Regions from separate parts of the Idiomarina sp. 29L genome, predicted to be linked through region 2. Evidence: predicted binding sites of a transcription regulator. Region 2 holds the regulator's gene; each other region holds the start of a gene.
What was found. Region 2 encodes sigma-54, which starts transcription at its own class of promoters, with help from an activator protein. Its sites were predicted from a motif close to GTTGGCACGNNNNTNGNNT; they were not measured.
Positions count from the first base shown of each region.

Region 1: the regulator sigma-54 is predicted to act here: its motif matches at 4,055-4,073, upstream of EST55_RS03890 (PAS domain-containing sensor histidine kinase).
Region 3: the regulator sigma-54 is predicted to act here: its motif matches at 3,385-3,403, upstream of flgA (flagellar basal body P-ring formation chaperone FlgA).

Region 1 covers NZ_SDJS01000002.1:19,882-26,648, forward strand. The annotation lists gene fliF (flagellar basal-body MS-ring/collar protein FliF) at 1-1,164, opposite strand, end outside; gene fliE (flagellar hook-basal body complex protein FliE) at 1,192-1,524, opposite strand; gene EST55_RS03885 (sigma-54 dependent transcriptional regulator) at 1,592-3,010, opposite strand; gene EST55_RS03890 (PAS domain-containing sensor histidine kinase) at 3,003-4,010, opposite strand; gene EST55_RS03895 (sigma-54 dependent transcriptional regulator) at 4,127-5,572, opposite strand; gene EST55_RS03900 (DUF1285 domain-containing protein) at 5,593-6,120, opposite strand; gene EST55_RS03905 (response regulator transcription factor) at 6,130-6,753, opposite strand.
Region 2 covers NZ_SDJS01000002.1:342,355-349,121, forward strand. The annotation lists gene mlaF (phospholipid ABC transporter ATP-binding protein MlaF) at 1-336, opposite strand, end outside; gene EST55_RS05275 (TetR/AcrR family transcriptional regulator) at 436-1,023, opposite strand; gene EST55_RS05280 (KpsF/GutQ family sugar-phosphate isomerase) at 1,164-2,141, shown strand; gene kdsC (3-deoxy-manno-octulosonate-8-phosphatase KdsC) at 2,143-2,697, shown strand; gene lptC (LPS export ABC transporter periplasmic protein LptC) at 2,694-3,257, shown strand; gene lptA (lipopolysaccharide transport periplasmic protein LptA) at 3,226-3,762, shown strand; gene lptB (LPS export ABC transporter ATP-binding protein) at 3,765-4,490, shown strand; gene EST55_RS05305 (RNA polymerase factor sigma-54) at 4,512-5,972, shown strand; gene hpf (ribosome hibernation promoting factor) at 5,999-6,286, shown strand; gene ptsN (PTS IIA-like nitrogen regulatory protein PtsN) at 6,290-6,760, shown strand; gene rapZ (RNase adapter RapZ) at 6,751-6,767, shown strand, end outside.
Region 3 covers NZ_SDJS01000001.1:26,082-32,848, forward strand. The annotation lists gene EST55_RS00100 (flagellar assembly protein FlgT) at 1-1,082, opposite strand, end outside; gene EST55_RS00105 (LPP20 family lipoprotein) at 1,196-1,675, opposite strand; gene EST55_RS00110 (flagellar protein FlgN) at 1,734-2,135, opposite strand; gene flgM (flagellar biosynthesis anti-sigma factor FlgM) at 2,135-2,458, opposite strand; gene flgA (flagellar basal body P-ring formation chaperone FlgA) at 2,549-3,274, opposite strand; gene EST55_RS00125 (chemotaxis protein CheV) at 3,437-4,369, shown strand; gene EST55_RS00130 (protein-glutamate O-methyltransferase CheR) at 4,505-5,338, shown strand; gene flgB (flagellar basal body rod protein FlgB) at 5,434-5,835, shown strand; gene flgC (flagellar basal body rod protein FlgC) at 5,851-6,303, shown strand; gene flgD (flagellar hook assembly protein FlgD) at 6,318-6,767, shown strand, end outside.

The DNA.
Region 1 (6,767 bases), 320 kb from region 2:
CGAAACGCTCAACCGCTCAATAGTGCCAGTCTGATTTCTGGTGTGAGTAATCGAGTTGTCCAATTCATAGTTGCGCGTGGCCTCGCGATGAGTACTGCCATTAACCGTACCGCCAGCGCTACCCGGTCCTGCTTCTTCAGGAATATCAGATTCCAATGGCGGCTGGTTCGTTAACGCACCAGGAATACCGCCAATCGGGCTACCCGTAGAGCGGTTTTCTACGGTCATTTCGCTACGAATAGCCGGCATATCAGGGTTAAACTGGCGCTGAGTTGATTCGCGCTGAGTGAAGTCCATCGTGACATCAACTTGCGCCGTGTAATTGTCATAGCCCAATATCGGAATCAAAATGCTGTCAATTTTTTCTAAATACTCGGCCTCGCGCTTTTGTTCAATTTGATACTCGCGCGAACTTTTTGCCGCTAACGCACTTTGAGAACCGGAGTTTAATAGGCGACCCGCCTGGTCTGTGACGGTTACCTGCTCTGTACTTAGCCCAGTGACAGAGGACGCCACCATATCGACAATCGAGGCAACTTCTTCTTCACTTAATGCGGTACCGCCCCGAACGTTCAGCATCACCGATGCCTTGGGCTGCTTTTCACGACGGGCAAACACATTCTGTTTCGGTACGGCCAAAAGCACACGCGCTGCCGACACCTTTTTCATTTCCTCAATAGCGCGTGCCAGTTGCACTTCGCGTGAATGAATCAGTCGTTCTCTTTCCAGGCGCTGACTGACACCAAAGCCCGGCTCGCTCATTAAAATCTCTGAGCCATCAGATTCAGCGTTACCGTAGTTAACCCCGGCACGCGTTAGTTCCAGTTTAATCGCGTCGTATTTCTCTTCAGGCACTGAAATAGTGTTGCCATTCACTTTATACTCAATGCCGTTCGCATCCATATAGTCGAGCGTGCTCACCAGTTCTTCAGTTTCTAACTTACCCAAAGGACGGTAGGTCGGCTCTTGCGCCCACAACATAATAAAGACGGCAATAGCAACGCAGATAGCCAAAGCCAGTACCACAATAACCTGACGCAGCATGTCAAAGTTACCCAGCATATCCATAATGCCGGATTTTTCATTGCCCTCGCCAGAAGCGCCTGTATCCGGAGAGTCCGGAAGTGCATTGTCCTGCACCATTAAATCGGTTGATTCAGCCACAATTCAAATCTCCAGTGCTACTGCGGTTTATACCGGCATTGACATGATTTCTTTGTACGCATCGACTATTTTGTTGCGTACCTGAACGGTTGCCTCAAAGGCAATGCTTGATTTTTGACTGGCTATCATGGTTTGTTCCAACGTGACATTGGGGTCGCCAAGCTCCATACGAGTTTTTAAATCGCCCGAGGTTTGCTGCAGCTCGTTAACATTATCGATAGCGCTTTTCAGCATATTCGAAAAGTCGGCATTCGCAGTATTTCCCGGAAGGGCATTAACATTGGTTGCCTTGTCGCTTTGAGACGCCTGAGCAGACATTGCCTGCATCTGCTGGTAGAGTGCGTTGGCTTCCACTTTCATAATTCACCCCGTCAAAAAATCATCGTTTACAATTCTTAACAGGTATTATGCAAGTGGAATGCCAACTTTAATTTATGGAGAGACCCTGTTCGCGGATCTTCGCTAATTTATAGCGTAATGTGCGTGGACTAATGCCTAGCTCATCAGCGACGGGCTTGCGTTTGCCCTGATGACGCTGAAGCGCGTCTTTGATAATTCGGTACTCTTGATGGAACAATGAATCATCCAGCTTATCCGCTGTGTCGGTAGCACGCACAGTCTGCTCTTCATTACTTTTTTCAGACTGACTGACTTGCTCAGGAAAGACAGTCTCATTACTCACGGGTGCACTCGACTGTTGGTTCAACTGCAACATCAAATCATCGGGTTCAATAACTTCGTTTCGGTGCAAAACCAACGCACGCTGTACAACGTTTTCCAGTTCCCGGACATTCCCTGGCCAGTGATATTCCGTTAAGCGATGTTTTGCCTGCTCACTAAAGGAAACCGGCGTTTTTATACCCGAGCGCTGTTTGTGTCGCTGCAACAGGTTTTCCGCCAACGGCAGAATATCCGCAGGTCGCTCGGCCAAAGGTAACCAGTGCAGCGGGAAGACGTTCAGTCGATACATTAAATCTTCGCGGAACGCCCCTTGTGCCACAGCCTGCTGTAAATCTCGGTTTGACGTTGCAAGAATTCGGACATCTAACTGAATAGTTTTCCGAGAGCCTAGGCGCTCTACCTGCTTTTCCTGCAAAACCCGCAACAGCTTCGCCTGCAAATGCAGCGGCATTTCGGTGATTTCATCCAATAAAATTGTACCGCCCTGCGCTAATTCAAACTTACCCGGTTGCGACTGAGTAGCACCGGTAAATGCGCCTTTCTCGTAACCAAACAGCATGGACTCCAGCATATTTTCGGGTATTGCCGCACAGTTAATGGCGACAAAAGGTGCCTGTGTGCGATTTGAATGCTTGTGGATATAACGCGCCAGCACTTCTTTACCGGTGCCGCTCGGTCCGGTAATCATCACACTGGCATCACTGTCTGCAACACGTTTCGCCATCGCAAATACTTGCTGACTCGCCGCTTCTTCAGCCACTGGACTGACATCATCAATCGCGCCGTCCGGTAAATAACGCTGCACGAGCGTTTGCAGCTTTTCGATGGAAAATGGCTTCGTCAAATAATCGACGGCTCCTTCTCGCATGGCGATAACCGCATCATCGACTTTCGCGAACGCGGTCATCATGATGACCGGAATATCGTACTGCTGCCGGTTCATGCTACGTAGCAATTGTAAGCCATCAACGCCAGGCATTTGTACGTCACTAATCACCAGAGACACTTTCGTCTCTTTTAGTGCCACCAGTGCTTCTTCGCCATTTGCGGCTTCCAGACATTGGCAATCAGCAAGCTCAAGCGTGTCGATGATTGCTTCACGCAATGAAACATCGTCTTCAACCACCAGTACCGTGCGCGCGGTTGTCATTTCACTGTTAACCATAACGTACCTCTTCCAGCGACGGCTCCTGAAAACTGTGAACCGGAATAGACAGCGTAAACCGACTGCCTTTGCCAGGCTCGCTTTCCCAATCAATGCGACCGTTATGGGCTCGCAAAACGGTTTGAACCACAGCTAATCCCAACCCGGTGCCGTTTGACTTACCGGTAAAAAATGGCGTGAATATTTGTGATTGCTTGTCTTTTTCAATGCCGGCGCCCGCATCAATAACAGACACACACCAGTGACTACTTTCAAGGTGCGTTTTCACCAGTACTTCCTGCCCCTGCTGGCTGGCGTCAATCGCATTATTAATCAAATTTTGTAATGCACCCGTTAACGCGGTTTTATTACCTTTTAAGATCGCACTGTTCATTTCATCAGGCATATTAATCGTGACGTGATGCTGAGTCGCATAAGATTCAACGTTGGACGCTACCGTGGTCAACAAACTTTGTGTCGTCAGTTCTTCCAAAACCGGTTTTTCACCGCTTTTTGCAAACAGCAACATATCGTTGACCTGCTGCTCTAAATTATGAAGCCTGGACAACAATTTATGGGAAAAGCGCTGCTGTTTTACTGGTGATATCATGCCTTGTGACAAATTTTGAGCGTAGAGAATGGCTGCGGACAACGGCGTGCGTATTTGATGCGCTAAGGACGCCACCATTTTCCCCATCGATGATAACCGTTGTAAGTGAGAAATACGTTGTTGCAGCTGACGGGTTTCGGTCAAGTCCGTCAAAACAATCAGCTGCCCCGGCTTTTCATTCACCTCAGAGGTATCAATACGAACGCGCCGTCCACTTTTTAAGGACACTTCGTGCCAGTCATCGGCTTTGGGCGCAAACAATGTTGCGACGAGATCACGCCAGACTTCACCTTTTAAGGAATGTTCGAGTAATGATTGCGCGTTGTCATTGCAGTAATCCACAACACCGTGACTGTCCAGCAAAATCACGGCATTGGGCATTGCATCAATAATTTGATGGTAGGTCGCCATACTGACATCTCCCACGTCATACTACGTTTTAATTAAGCGTAGTAATGCAAAATAGATGCCAGTAAATTATCTTTTATTTTCAATAAGTTACATTGTCAAAAAGTCGACGGAAGCGGTTAGTCGTCTTTTTGAATGCCGTATTTTTTCATCTTTTCAACCAGCGTCGTACGGCGCATACTCAGCAGATCGGCCGCCTTAGCAACCACCCAGTCAGACTTTTCGAGCGCCTGGGCTATCATTCCCGTTTCAATTTCGCTGAGCATATCTTTTAAGTTCACACCGTCATCAGGTAATTCTGGGTCAATGGAAGAAGCTCCCGATTCCTCAAGCGCTTCATCGTCTTCCGAATCAGAGAAAATGGCATTCAGCGCTTCGCGTTCCAGCATTTCTTCGGGATAGTCCGGCGTGGGGCTACTGTGATCAATATGTTGATACTTAGGGGGCAAGTCTGACACATCAACCAGACTGTCAGGATGCATAATGGTTAACCGCTCAATTAAGTTGGTCAGTTCCCGAACATTTCCCGGCCAGCGGTGGTAAGACAATGACTCAAGCGCTCGCTCAGTAAAACGCACGCCAACGCCCCTCTCCTTTTTAAAGCGCTGCGTCAGCTCCTGCATCAACAGTGGCACGTCTTCCTGACGCTCGCGCAGGGCGGGCATTTCAATCGGGAATACATTCAAGCGGTAATACAAGTCTTCCCTGAATTTGCCGTCGATAATCATTTGTTCGAGCTCACGGTGGGTGGCGGCTACCACACGAACGTCGGCAGCGATACTTTTACTGCCACCCACTCGTTCAAATGTCCGCTCTTGCAATACCCGCAGTAATTTTACCTGCATTGGCATTGGCATATCGCCAATTTCATCCAGAAACAGAGTGCCGCCTTGCGCCAACTCAAAACGTCCCTTTCGAGCGCCTATCGCTCCGGTAAAGGCACCTTTCTCATGGCCAAATAATTCACTTTCTAACAGGTCCCCGGGAATTGCACCGCAATTTACGGGGACGAACGGACCTTTATGCCGCTCTGACAAGTCATGAACACCTCTGGCCACGACTTCTTTACCCGTCCCCGACTCGCCCAGAATCAGGACGTTGGCATCGGTTCCCGCGACTTGCTCTATAAGTTGCCGTACGTGCTTCATCGCACGCCCCTGGCCAATGAGAGTTTGTTCTAAATGAGAGCGCTTTGGGTGTTGTTTATTCGCTTTACGGCCGGGCATTTGCTGGTGATAAGCCTGGCAGTAATGCAACAGGTTAGATAGGCTGAAATAGTCAAACGAGTCGTCTAAAGGCCCCAGAACATTGGCTTTTTCTAAAGCACTTTCATGTTCACTAGCAGCACAAATAAAGGGTAAGTGCGGCGCATTACTGGCCAAGTCCCGTAGATTATCAACACCTGTACCGGCTATCACGCATAAAGCCTCGGCTGGACTTAAGCTCAGTAACTGCTCGGGCTCAACAACTTTTACAGACTCGCCAATAAAGGTCAGAACTGTCTCAAAGTGCTGCCTGCGAGCGGGATGTTGCTCAACCAGATAAACTGTTCTTGTTTTTACCATAGACGAATTACCGCAACGTCCTAGTTCACGTAGCCCAATACAAAGGTCTCGCCCGCACTGGAAAGAAACCACTGCTCTTTTCCATCAACTTCTCGAGTCTGTGCAATCGATACCCACTGATAAAATACATTTCGATGCACTTTGGCTTCGAGCTCTCTTGGCATCATAACGTAAGGAACACCCTCTTTAATTTGTAACGGATGTTCAGAACTCAAAACCAGAGTATCACCGATATTGGTTGTTAACAGCAAGAGGCTTTCGCCATCTTCTGTGCGTTGTTCCCAATCGACCACCAAAAAAGGGGCATCATCGACGGTAATCTTCACTTTTTCAGCCGGTGTGACCAGAAAGTAATCGTCACCTTCTCTTACGAGTACAGAGGCAAAAAGTTTTACCAGTGCCTGCCTTTGAATTTCACTGTCCTGATAATACCAACGCCCTTCGCCATCAATTCGTATTGGGATTTCTCCACAATACGGCGGATTCCACTGCTCAGTGGGGGCGTGTTGATGCTTTTCCAGCTCTGCGATGAGGCGGTTTAACGACATACGACGTTATCAGTCAACCAGCTTCTTTTGACGTAATAAGTACCAAAGTGTCGCTTCCGTACGATTAGACACCTTTATGGCTTTAAATATTGCCGACAAGTGCACGCGGATGGTGCCCTCAGTAATACCCAGAATATTGGCTATTTCTTTGTTCGACAAACCTTGTGCTAACAGCTGCATAATTTCCAGCTGACGTGGCGACAAAAAGCCCTCGGCACCGCTGGATTTATCGCGAGGCTCGTTAAGGTAAGGGTCATCCGGGATGTAACGGTCACCATTGAGTAACGCACGAACCGCTAATTTCGCTTGTTCGGCCGTACTGTCTTTTGGTAAGTAACTGCGCACCCCGGCAGCAAGCACCTGTCGAACCTCTGAAATAGAGCGCGGGCGCGTAAAGACAACCAAGTGTGCCATCGGCGCTTCTTTTTTGATTTTCTGCAGCGCCGGACGAATTTCCGCGTCTGGTAAGTCCATATCTAAGAAAATGAGGTCGTACTTATCGGCGGACAGGTAGCTTTCTGCCACTTCAAACGAGTCGGCTTCATAAATCGAAGGCTGATTCGCATAATTCGTTAAAAGCTGTATGAGCCCTGCACGCATAAAAAACTCAGGGTCTATAATGAGAATCTTCATTCCGACGTCCAAAT
Region 2 (6,767 bases):
AAGCTCGGTATGCTCACGCAAAGGGAAAGCAACATTGTCAAACACCGACATATCGGTAAACAACGCACCGCTTTGAAACAGCATGCTCATGCGTTTTCTAAGCTCATAAAGCTTGTCCCGGCTTAACTGGGGCACCTCTTCACCAGCCACTTTAATACTGCCTTTACTTGGCTTGAGCTGGCCGCCAATAAGTTTCAGCAGTGTAGTTTTGCCGATACCACTGGGGCCCATCACCGCTATCACTTTTCCTTTTGGCACGCTTAACGACAAACCTTTGTATAGCGGTCTGTTACCATGGCCAAAATGAACGTCTTTTAACTCAACTAACTGTGTCACACGCTTTCCTGTTTCTCTCGACCGCTAAGCTTCATTAAAGCTGAAGAGTATAACGGTTTCCGGTTACATCCTGCACCGTAATAATTGTTGCAAAGTTTATCAGTTACCGGTGTGGGTTTCCGTTAATTTATCGATTTGATTCAGTAAATATTCCGCAAATTGCTCTCTTTCAGTTACACACTGCTCGCATAAGTTCAATTGCTCGAACAATCGGGCGCCATGCACCGAGTAAAAAAGCATTCGTCCGACTTGCTCACCCAAATGCTGTTCCATCTGCTTTATGGTGTCGTTAACATGGCGCTTTAACGGTTCCAGCAATTCAGGGTTGCTCGCTGCAGCTGCCAGCATTCCACTTCCTAAACGGGCGCACTCAGCATCCGTATCCAAAGCGGCCAATAATATACTCTTGGGGGCTTTATTTGGGTCACTATCAAGACGCTTGAGATGCTCTTTTCTCAACGACTCAAAACGCTCAACACGACGCTGCAACATGGCTTGAAGCAAAGCGTCTTTATTGGCGAAGTGGTAAAGCAAACCGCCTTTACTGATACCGGTTTTCTGACTCAACGCATCAAACGTCAGGTGTGAAGCTCCCTCACTAGCAACTAAGCTATCCGCAGCATCCAAAATCAGCGCTTTGTTACTGGGGCGACCGACTTTGTTCTGAGAATCATTTTGGGTTTGCATACACAACACCTTTTCTAAACCGTCTGGTTGGTATAGTAATTAATTTTAGGCAAAATCGCAAGATTTCCGCCTTGGCGGTAGGCATAACCCAAACGAATAACGTATTATAGCCCCAGTAGACTTAAGATTGGGAAAAAGCAATGAAGCAAGTGACCCAGAACTTTCGCCAACTAGGGCAACAAGTCCTGGATATTGAGAAGCAAGCCATTGAAGGGCTTTATGAGTACCTCGATGATAACTTCGATGCGGCCTGTCAGACATTATTTAACTGCAAAGGCCGGGTTATTGTGACCGGTATGGGTAAATCAGGGCACATTGGCGGGAAAATAGCCGCCACATTGGCATCAACGGGAACACCATCGTTCTTCGTGCACCCAGGCGAAGCCAGTCACGGCGACTTAGGCATGGTTGCGGCTCAAGATGTGGTTATTGCTATTTCAAACAGTGGTGAAACGTCAGAGGTTCTGAACATTTTACCGGTGATTAAACGCCTTGGTGTGCCACTGATTGCCATGACAGGCAAGCCTGAATCCACTCTGGCTCGGCTTGCAGATACCCACGTGTGCATTGCGGTCGCTCAGGAAGCCTGTCCATTAGGTTTGGCGCCAACAGCGTCCACTACCGCAACATTGGTCATGGGAGACGCGTTAGCCGTCGCACTCCTAAATGCGCGAGGTTTTACCGCCGACGACTTTGCTTTGTCGCATCCAGGTGGCTCACTAGGAAAGCGCTTATTACTGCGCCTGCACGATATTATGCACACTGGCGAACGTATTCCACTGGTGTCAGAAACCGATATTATTCGTGACGCCTTATTGGAGATGTCTCGTAAAGGTCTGGGCATGACCGCAATTACAGATACTCACGGCCGATTAGCCGGCATTTTTACCGATGGTGATTTACGCCGTATTCTGGATAATCAGGTCGATGTGCACAGCACCTCTATTGCTGATGTGATGACGCGTTCATGCACGACCGCGAATGCGGATATGCTGGCTGCCGAAGCATTAAAACTAATGCAAGATCGCAAAATAAACGGACTGATTATTACCGACCATGAAGGTCGTCCTTGCGGCGCAATGAATATGCATGACTTACTGCAAGCGGGAGTTCTGTAACATGGAGTGTATTAATACCTGGTATGGGGACATTGAAAAGCAATTGTTTGAGCGCTTCTCAAAGGTTCGGCTGTTAATTCTCGACGTCGATGGTGTTTTTTCGGATGGTCGAATATACCTTGGCAACGATGGTGAAGAGCTGAAAGCTTTCCACACTCGGGACGGCTTTGGTATGAAAGCACTTAAGAATGCGGGCATACAGACAGCTGTCATCACCGGTCGCCAATCGAACATCGTTGAGCGTCGAATGCAGCATTTAGACGTGTCTGACATCTATCAGGGACAAGCCGACAAAACCCAGGCATATAATGAGCTTCTGACTCATCACGGCGTGAATGCTGAACAGACTGCCTATGTCGGAGACGACACACCCGATCTTCCGCTGATACAGCAAGCCGGCATTGGTGTTGCTGTAAAAGATGCACACCCTTCCATTCAACAGCAGGCTCAATACATTACCCGCTGTGCCGGTGGCTTTGGCGCGGTTCGTGAGGTGTGTGACTTGATTATGTTAAGTCAGGGACTTTTGCATGACGCCAAAGGAGCCAGTGTGTGAATTGGCGCATCGTCGGTATTATAGTTCTTCTGTTTGGTGCCGGACTATTGCTCGTTCTGCGCCCTTTTAGTGACGATGGCAGAGAAAGCGCTGCCACGGCGACCAAACTGATGCAGCCAGATTTTACCGCCTACGGACTTGAAACCAAAATATTTGAAAGTGATGGCGTCCTGGCGCATAAGATTCGCTCAGAAGAAATGGCTCATTACAACCAAATAGGTTTAACCGAGCTCAAGCAGCCTCAATACTCAATATTTTCGGAAGACGGCACAGAGACCTGGCAAGTCACCGCCGAGCAGGGTACCTTTTACGATGATAAAACGCTGATTCTGGAGCGTAGCGTTGAAATATTAGCATTGCAGGAAAGTTCTCCCATACAGCGCGTTATGACAGAATATCTGGTTATCGACTTAGCCAATGAATCAATGAGCACTGAATACCCGGTATTAATGCGAGGTCCGCAAGTGGAAGTTCGCGGAGATGGTTTAAGCGCCGACATGAGCGCAGAAATGATGGAGTTAAAACGACATGTTAAAACGGTTTTCCAGCCTAAGTCTTAGCTTTTTTGTGCTTATCGCATTGCCTTTGACGGCGATGGCGCAAGGAAAGGCTGACTTTAAAAAGCCGATGGAAGTCGAGTCAAGCCATGAGCAATTCGACATAAAAAACAATAAGTTAGTACTTACTGACAATGTTGTTATCCGTCAGGGCACACTACTTATTAAGGCGGACCGACTCGAAGCCTCTGCCAGCGAAAGCGGCGAGCAGGCGGACACCTTTATTGCAGAAGGTTCACCGGCAACCTACACGCAGACCCTGGAAAACGGCAACGATATTAGCGCTCAGGCAAATAAAATAACCTACTTCCAAGTCGAACAACGTCTCGAGCTCAGCGGGGACGCGAAAATCTCTCAGGGCACAAGCAGTTCAAGCGGTGATACGATCGTCTACGACTTAGCCGCACAGACGATCTCTGCAAGCAGCTCTGATGCCGATAACGGGCGCGTAATTACGATATTTACGCCGAAAACAAAAGACGACAAAACCGACAACGAGAACCCTTAATTATGGCCACCTTACGAGTCAAACATCTTGCCAAAAGCTTTAAGCGTCGTCAGGTTGTAAAGGACGTTAGCCTGGAGGTCAGTCAGGGCCAGATTATTGGGCTCTTAGGGCCCAATGGTGCGGGGAAAACAACGACGTTTTATATGATTGTCGGCTTAATCAACAGCGACAAAGGCCAGATTTTACTAGACAAAGACGACCTAACGTCTCTGCCAATGCATGAGCGTGCTCGCCGCGGAATTGGTTATCTACCGCAAGAAGCATCGATTTTCAGAAAGCTGACCGTGCGCGATAACCTGATGGCGATATTAGAAACCCGTAAAGAGCTTTCAGCGGACGCTCGCGAAGAACAGCTCGACTCGCTTCTTGAAGAGTTCAATATTGGTCATATTGCGAACAGTCTGGGGATGAGCTTATCCGGCGGTGAGAGACGTCGTGTCGAAATTGCCCGCGCCCTTGCCGCAGAGCCCACGTTTATTCTTCTGGATGAGCCCTTTGCAGGCGTCGACCCAATTTCGGTTATCGACATTAAGAAAATTGTTGAACATTTAAAGCAGCGTGGTATTGGTGTACTTATTACAGACCACAATGTCAGAGAAACCTTGTCCGTTTGTGAGCATGCGTACATTGTTAGTCACGGAGAACTTATTGCCAGCGGAGATGCAGAAAGTATATTATCGAATCAACAGGTTAAAGATGTTTACCTCGGTGAGCAGTTCACCCTTTAACGTGATACCGGGACGATAACCATGAGACAAAGTCTGCAGCTAAAAATTGGTCAGCAACTGACCATGACGCCTCAGTTACAACAAGCGATACGCTTGCTGCAGCTTTCTTCGCTCGACTTACAGGCTGAAATTCAGGACGCGCTGGACAATAACCCGTTACTGGAAGTTGAAAGCGAACAACCTCATGACGGTGACAGCACCGACTCCCCTCATTCGTCAAATAAAGACGACAGTCAGCGTGAAACCTCCGATGTTATAAAAACTCAGGAAATGCCAGAAGACCTCCCTGTGGACAGCACATGGGATGATACCTATTCATCGTCGACTCCTGCTACCGGAGCGGCCTCAAACGGCAAATCCTACGACGGTGACTATGAGGTGTACCAAGGCTCAACGAGCGAGTCTTTGCAAGACCATCTGATTTGGCAAATGCAACTGTCGCACTTTTCTGAAGAAGACACTGCGATTGGCGAAGCCATTATCGAAGCCATTGACGACAATGGTTATTTAACAACGAATATTGAAGACATTATTGAGTCTGTGCGCTTACCCGAGGTTGGCGAAGAAGAAGTCTGCATGGTACTCAAGCGCATCCAACACTTTGACCCAGTCGGTGTCGGCGCACGTACCGTCAGCGAGTGCCTGGCGATTCAATTACGACAACTGGACGACAGCACGCCGTTTAAGCTCGCTGCTATCACTCTGGTTAGCGAGCATATGGACTTGCTGGGCAACCGAGACTTCCGCAATATCCAGAAAAAGCTCAAATTAACCGAAAATGACTTACGTGAAGTCATGCGGCTGATTCAGCAAATGCACCCGCACCCGGGCGAACAAGTTGCTCAACAAGAAGTTGAGTACGTGATTCCTGACGTTGCGGTCATGAAAAAGAATGGTCGCTGGGTGGTCGAATTAAACCCGGATAGCGTACCTAAATTAAAGGTCAATGAAGAATACGCGGCACTGAGTAAAGCGGCGAAGTCCTCGGCAGACAGTCAGTACATTAAAAACCATACACAGGAAGCGCGTTGGTTTATTAAAAGTCTGGAGAGTCGCAATGAAACGCTGTTGAAAGTTGCCAACTGTATTGTTCAGCGCCAGCAGGGCTTTTTTGAGTACGGTGAAGAGGCCATGAAACCAATGGTACTCAATGATGTCGCTGAAGCCGTGGAAATGCATGAAAGCACCATTTCACGGGTAACAACGCAGAAGTTTCTGCACTGCCCACGAGGCATTTTTGAATTAAAATACTTTTTCTCTAGCCATGTCAGTACAGAAGGTGGAGGTGAGTGTTCAAGTACCGCAATACGTGCTTTAATTAAGAAGTTAGTCGCTGCAGAAAACCGTAGCAAACCATTAAGCGACAGCAAAATCGCTGAACTGATAGCCGAGCAAGGCATCAAAGTAGCGAGGAGGACAATTGCGAAGTATCGGGAATCACTGAATATTCCCTCATCGAGTCAACGCAAGAGTCTTTTATAACTTGTAAACTGCAGAAGGAAGACGTTATGCAAATTAATCTTACTGGTCATCATATCGATATCACTGAGTCTCTACGTGAGTATGTGGACACAAAATTTGCTAAGTTAGAGCGCCATTTTGACCATATCACCAACGTTCACGTCATCCTTAATGTTGAAAAAACGAATCAAAAAGCGGAAGCTACCGTGCACCTGAACGGCGGCGAGATTTTCGCTGACTCTGTTCACGATGATATGTACGCAGCCATTGATGGTTTAATCGATAAGCTTGACCGTCAGGTTATTAAACACAAAGAAAAAATGAAAAAGCATTAGTCCATGCAAATAAGTGAGTTGTTAAGCCCCGACTGCACCAGGTGTGCAGTCGAGGGTGCAAGTAAAAAGCGGTTATTAGAAACCATTAGCCAAATTGTCGCGCCAAAACTGTCAGGCATTACTCGTCATGACATTTTTGAAAGCTTGGTTAACCGTGAACGCTTAGGAAGTACCGGTATTGGTTTAGGTATTGCTATTCCTCATGGGCGACTCGCTAAAGCCAGCCATCCGGTTGCGGTGTTATTGACGTTAGACGAGCCAATCGAGTTTGACGCGATTGATAACCAACCTGTGGACATTATTTTTGCGCTGTTAGTGCCAGAGTCAGAGCATGAAAATCATTTGCAGACATTAGCAGCCGTTGCCCGTCGCATGAATGACAAAGACTGCACCCGCGCGCTTCGGAACGCTGAAAGTGACAACGCACTTTATCAATTATTTATTGGGGAAGGTGAAGATAAGCCATGCAACTGATTATTGT
Region 3 (6,767 bases), on a different contig from region 2:
TGTTGAACTTGCTGAACTTCCACCTCAAACTGGCTGACTTCCCATTTTTGGCGGAAGCGGCCTTGGTCGTCGGTAAAGTGGCTTGGGTGGAGAACTTTTAACTTATCGCCAACGTTCACGCCATGCTGTTCGCCCAAATTAAACTGGACAGTTTTATCATCGACCGCAATGACCCGGCCTCGCACCGGTTTACAGAGCAGCTTTTCTTTAACGCCACCGGCTAAATCCTCTAGACCACTTGCAAGAGCAGCGCCAAACGGTTCATCCCAGAAGTTTGCGGTTGCAACGTCGACGGTGGCGGAACGATCAAATGTCCAGGGTTGAGTGTCTTCGACTCGAGCGCGAGTTACAAGTTGCCCCGTGCTGGCATCCATTAAATATAGGGTCAATGCATAGTGGCGATCGGGCGTTGAAGACCATAACCAGCCCGAGTCGGTATTCATCATAGCTAAGTCGTCAAACAATCCAAACACGACGAACTGACTGTCGTTAGCCAATCCTAAACTACGTGCCATACGTCCCAGCTCTTCCAGGTTCAGGCCACTTAATGCATCGTTTAGGCCCGCGTGACGTTGTAAGGTGTGGGCAATATGAATTTGACTGCCGACACCACCTAATGTGCGCGAAAAGCGCTCAGCAGACACTTCGCCGATATCCCAGATTTGGCCCCAGGTACCATGGGCGCGGTCGCGCAGCTCAAACGGCACAATAGTGACGGAGTTTTTATAGCTACTGCGGGCGCATTCGCCCTCGCGGTTCCAAATGTCTGCGCGTAGTAAAACCACGACACGATCGTCTCGAACTTCCTCTCGAACGATAGAAACTTGATCGACATTGCCACGACTGGTCCACTGGGTTTCTGTGTTACTCAGGACGCCATCAACAACCTGCTGAATGCTGCTGATACTGCCACCAGAAGAGAGCAAAGCTTGTTGAAGAGCGTTTTCAATGGCTTGCTGGCGCGCTTTCTCGACGTCGCCATTAACAATGCGTGCGGTACCTTGTGCTTCAATCCAGCGGGCGCTGCTTGGAAACGCAAGGAAAATAAGTGACGCGAGTAAAAGCAAGGTCTTCCAGTTCATGTGTCGTATCCCAGATTCATCCAAAGTGTCGATTTATTGTCGGTCTTTGTCTTATGTGGCTTTCTCTGAAATTAACTGCAAGAACCTTGCCAAACTATAGGCTAAATGCGCTCTTAATAATATACAACGCGTTTTACTTTTTGCTGTCGGTTAGTACTTTGATACAAGCGGTGAACTTTTTCGAAGTCTAAGCGCAGTTCTGTTGCGTAATACTCTCCAACAGTATACGTCTTCACGACTTCGGCGCCACGAATAACGCCGTCAACCGATGCTTGGAAGCTATCGTTATTCAACGCCCAGTCTTCCACTGAGCTGCTGCCGGCAATGCGTTGTCCATACACTTGTTCCGCAAGTTCGCGATACGCAGCCAGCTTAGAGGCACGCATCGCGTTTAGGTCTTTCACTTGAGCCGAGTCACCTGATTGCTTTTCAATAGGCGCATAGCCAACCGCGTTTAATACCGGAAAGGTGTCAGGCGTTTGAGTTTCCCATTCGACGTGCTTTTGATCGTACACAAGGTTGTTATAAGCCGCACAGCCACTTAAGACCATTGATGAAAGAACAATACCCAGTGTCAAAATTTGCTTTGTCATAACGACCCCTAAGGACTAAAACGTACTAATCGTTATAACGGCTGAAACGCAGAATTCTTTAACGAATTTTGCCTTTACTATTGTAGGTAAGAGAGTCTTTGCGGGCTGACTGTAAAATACTTTGCTTGAGCTGATCAATGCTGTTCAGAGTGGATTGAACAACACGCTCATTGACTTGGTTTTGGTGTTGGATATTGGCAAGGGTTTGCTTAATAGACTCAACCGCAGTGGCTAACTGAGGGTCTTCTTTCAGCGTGTCTTTATCGGGGTGCTCTGACAACAAAGTGTCGAGGCGTGTCACTTCGGCCAGAGCTTTTTCTTTTTCGGAAGTAATAGCAGGAACGTCGGCATGCTCGCGATCGACAATGGCATTTAGCTCACGCTGTTGCAGCAAAGCCAGCCTATCTAGCGACTCCGCCATGTCATCAAGCAATTGGTTAACCGACGCAACTTCCGTCATTATTCGTCGTTACCGCCAGCGAAAAGGTCAGATTCAAACTGCGCAAGTTTTGACGCTAACTGCTCAACATTAATTTTGTATGAGCCGCTTTCAATTTCTGCTTTAATTCTGTCCACTTTAGCTTGGTCGATACCACTGCTGTTCATGGCCTTTTCCTGCAATCCGCCCAGTTGTTGCGCTTCGCTGGTCAAAGAAACCGCGTCACCGCCTTTCTGAGCAACCGATGCAGAATTACCCGCCTGGCCGTTTTGAACCTGGCGATTGCTTGATTTGTTTTCGATACTGGTGTTTTTCAGTCCAGCATTATTAATGTTAATAGCCATTGTGTTGCCTCGCTAGATAGTAAGTCTCGGTTATTTATCGACCATACCCGAAAAAACTTAACTAAAAAATCCACTTTTTTGTAAAGTATTTTAAAGGTTGACGGTAACCTCGTTCAGCCCTGTCACAACCGCTTCTATCGACTTGCCTGAGCGGGCGTTTTTCACAACAACCGATTCGCCTTTTAAGCCGTCAGCTAACGCTTTTCCGTCAGCGGTAATTCTTAATGCCTTATTCTTAGCCACTATTGTAACCGTTTGGTCCTCACAAACAAGGCAGGTATCGCTTGGTCGAATTGCCTGACCGGCGCCAATGCGCTTTTTGACGCGAGCGCCAACCAATAGTTCCTTCGTTGTATAAACGTTTGAACGTATTTGGTTTAGGTCGACTTCGGCAAAGGTCAAATCACTTTCGCTAATCATTTGGCCCGGAGACATAGGACCCGATGCGGTGACCACATTTTTATAGCGGTAAATTCTGACCGGCACATAGGTTCGCCAACCGTTTGCGGAAGCACACTTAATTTCTACGGTTGTGTAGCCATCTAACCTTGCGTTGCTCGCTAAGCCAACCTCTGGTGCCGCTGAACATCGTTTTGCTGTCATTCGGGGATCCAGGTTATTCGCAACAACGTCAATGCGGCCACTTTCCGGTGCACTGACCCGAGAGCGAACAAAATCATGCGCCAGAGTCTGTAATGCCTTATAATCGAGACGTACGTCATTACTTTGTGCCAGCGCATTATTTGGGGTAAAGCCCAAGAGCAAAATCGTTATTGCAAAAAGCGAACTGATCAACAGCGATTTACGTACTATCATAAAAATATCCTGACGTTATCTTCTAAGGTTATCTGGCTGCCTGCCGAAAAAAACGGTATAACGTCAAAAGTTCGGCGGCTCGACCAATACATATTTGCTAATAGTGGTTTAAGCAAATACCGTGCCGAACAAAGGTAGCCTGCCATATTACAGGAGTGAAGCATGGCCAGTATTCTCGATTCAGTGAATCAGCGCACACAAATGGTCGGACAAAACCGACTGGAGTTATTGTTGTTCAGGTTAACAGGGAAACAACGCTTCGGAATTAATGTGTTTAAGGTCAGAGAAGTTTTACCTTGTCCTAAGTTAACGGCAATGCCAAATCGAAACCCGCTTGTAAGAGGTATCGCACATATCCGAGGTCAGGCTATCTCCATTATTGATTTGAGTATGGCAACCGGTGGTCCGGCTATTACCGACATTGAAAACCGCTTCGTCATTATTTCTGAATACAACAGAACTGTTCAGGGATTTCTGGTCGGTGGCGTTGACCGCATTATGAACATTAATTGGGAAGATGTTATGCCACCACCCAAAGGGGCAGGGCGTGACGCTTATCTGACCGCAGTGACAGAAATTGAGAACGAGTTGGTTGAGATTATTGACGTCGAGCGTATTTTAGCTGATATCGTACCCATTAATTCCGATGTGAGTGAAGAAGTCGCTAACGCAGAGATTAATGTCGCTAAAGAAGATTTGACCATTCTCATCACTGACGATTCGTCTGTGGCGCGTAATCAAATAAAGCGCGCTTTGCAATCTTTAGGCATTCACCTTGAAGTCAGGAAGAACGGAAAGGAAGCACTCGAATATCTGAAAGATAAAGCAAAAGAACTTGGTGGTAGCGCACACACGCATGTGCCAGTTATTGTTTCCGATGTAGAAATGCCGGTCATGGATGGTTATACACTGACTGCAGAGGTAAAAGCCGATCCCGATTTACGTGATATTCATGTTATTTTGCACACATCATTGAGTGGTGTCTTTAATCAAGCTATGGTGAAGAAAGTCGGCGCCGATGATTTCATTGCAAAATTTCATCCCGATGAGCTGGCGACAGCCGTTCAAAAATGGCTTAATACCGTCGTAGCCTGAGACAAATCAACTGTAGCCTGATGCTATTGCATCAGGTGAGATGCTCCTGACGTAATAACGTCAGGCTACGCATAGTGATTTATCGGGCTACGGCAGACCGAAAGAACAAATTGAAACGGAAGCAGTTAATATAACGTGTCGAATCGCGAATTAAGTTTATCGGAATACCAAGAGTTTCGTCAGTTTCTGGAGCACCAGTGCGGTATTGTGCTGGGCGAGAGTAAATTGTATTTGGTCAAAAGTCGGCTCAGCCCGTTAATGGGGCGCTTTAATATTGACTCGTTGTCAGAGTTGGTAAAGCGTTCTATGAAAATCAGTGAACGCGCCCTACGGGCTGCAGTTATTGACGCCATGACAACGAATGAAACCTTATGGTTTCGTGATACTTATCCCTTCCAAATTTTGCATGACCGTATTTTTGCTGAATACAAAAACCATACGGGACCGTTAAAAATATGGTCAGCAGCATGCTCCTCTGGGCAAGAGCCGTACTCCATTGCCATTACTTATGATGAATTTAAAGCCAAGAATCCTGGCGCTCTCAGAGGTGGTATCAAAATAACGGCGACCGATATATCCAATAAAGTGCTTGAACAGTGTGGCATTGGCGAATACGACAGCCTGGCATTAGCACGGGGCTTATCGGCAGAACGTCGGCAGAAGTACTTCACCGATGGTAGCAAGCCGGGATCGATGAAAGTAAGGGATAACCTAAAGACGCACATTCATTTCCGGCACCTGAACCTGCTGGACAGCTACTCATTGCTCGGCAAATTTGACGTTATCTTTTGCCGCAATGTGCTTATTTACTTCGCCCCGGAAGTAAAGCGGAAAATAATTGCCCAATTTCGGCAATCACTTAACCCGGGGGGCTATCTTATTCTCGGTGCCTCGGAGTCTATTTCGGGTTTAACCGATGACTTTGAAATGATCCGCTGCAACCCCGGTATTATCTACCGTCGTAAATAACGACGTCCCGTAGTCTCCTTTTCAATAATAAGTGCCAGGACTTCTGGCACGATACCTGCATTGTCTTCACCATCGAACACTGTGGAGACAAAAAAATGGCACTTTCCATGGATAAAATTATGGGAATACAGCAACACACGTTGGGCATACGCACCCAACGTGCGGAGCTTATTGCCAATAATATCGCTAACGCAGATACCCCCGGTTACAAGGCCAAAGGGCTGGATTTTCAGCAAGCGCTGCAACAGGCACAGCGCGGCATCGAAACCCACAAAATGGCGCGTACCCATGAAAAACATTTCAATGTTGAAATAAAACCGCAGGGCACAGAGAAGTTTCGTGTGCCGAATCAACCTGATACCGGTGACGGTAATACCGTTGATGTGCAGTTGGAACAAAACTTGTATGCACAGAATGCACTGGAATACGAAATGACCATGAACTTTCTTGACGGCCGCATTAGCGGTGTGAAGAAAGCCCTAGGCGGCGGACAGTAGGTGAGGTGAAAAACAATGAGCCTATTTAATATTTTTAACGTGACCGGTTCGGCAATGAGTGCACAGTCAGTGCGACTGAACACCACTGCCAGTAATCTGGCGAACGCGAACTCGGTCAGCAGCAGTATCGATGAAACTTACCGTGCCCGGAACCCGGTCTTTGCAACGGCGTTGGCCGACGCGCAGGGCGACTACCGTGGTAACAGCCTGACCAACCAGACTCAGGCTGGACAAGCGGCAGGCGTCAAGGTACTGGGCATTGTTGAAAGCAATGACCCTTTGCAGGTTGAGTACGCACCAAACCACCCCATGGCGGACGAAAATGGCTACATCTATAAGCCGAACGTTAACACTATGGAAGAAATGGCCAACATGATTTCGGCATCCCGCTCATACCAGACCAATGTTCAGGTGGCGGATACTGCCAAAACAATGACGCAGCGTTTATTACGTCTGGGTCAAGGGTAAGCAGGAGATAACAAATGGAAGGCGTAAGCAATAACTCCTACATCGACAGCATGAAATGGAAGAAGGACGAAGGCGCAAAATACGCTGATCCTGACGAGCAGCAGAAGCTCCAGCAGGAAGACTTCTTCAAGCTGTTGACGGAGCAGCTGAATATGCAGGACCCGTCCAAGCCGGTCGAGAACGATCAAATGATTGCGCAAATGACCAGCTTCACCATGGCGGAAGGTATCACCGGGCTGTCAGAACGTTTTGACCAGTTTGCAGAAGATATGACGTCAAACCAGGCGTTGCAGGCGTCGACCATGGTTGGGCGTAAAGTGTTAGTGCCAACTGACCAGGCTAACCTGGAAGAGGGAGCTGGCGTCTCGGGCATGATAGCGACGCCACAAACGGCGCAGAATGTGAAGATTAACATCAAAGACTCTAGTGGCGCTGTGGTGAAAACCCTGAACTTGGGTGACATG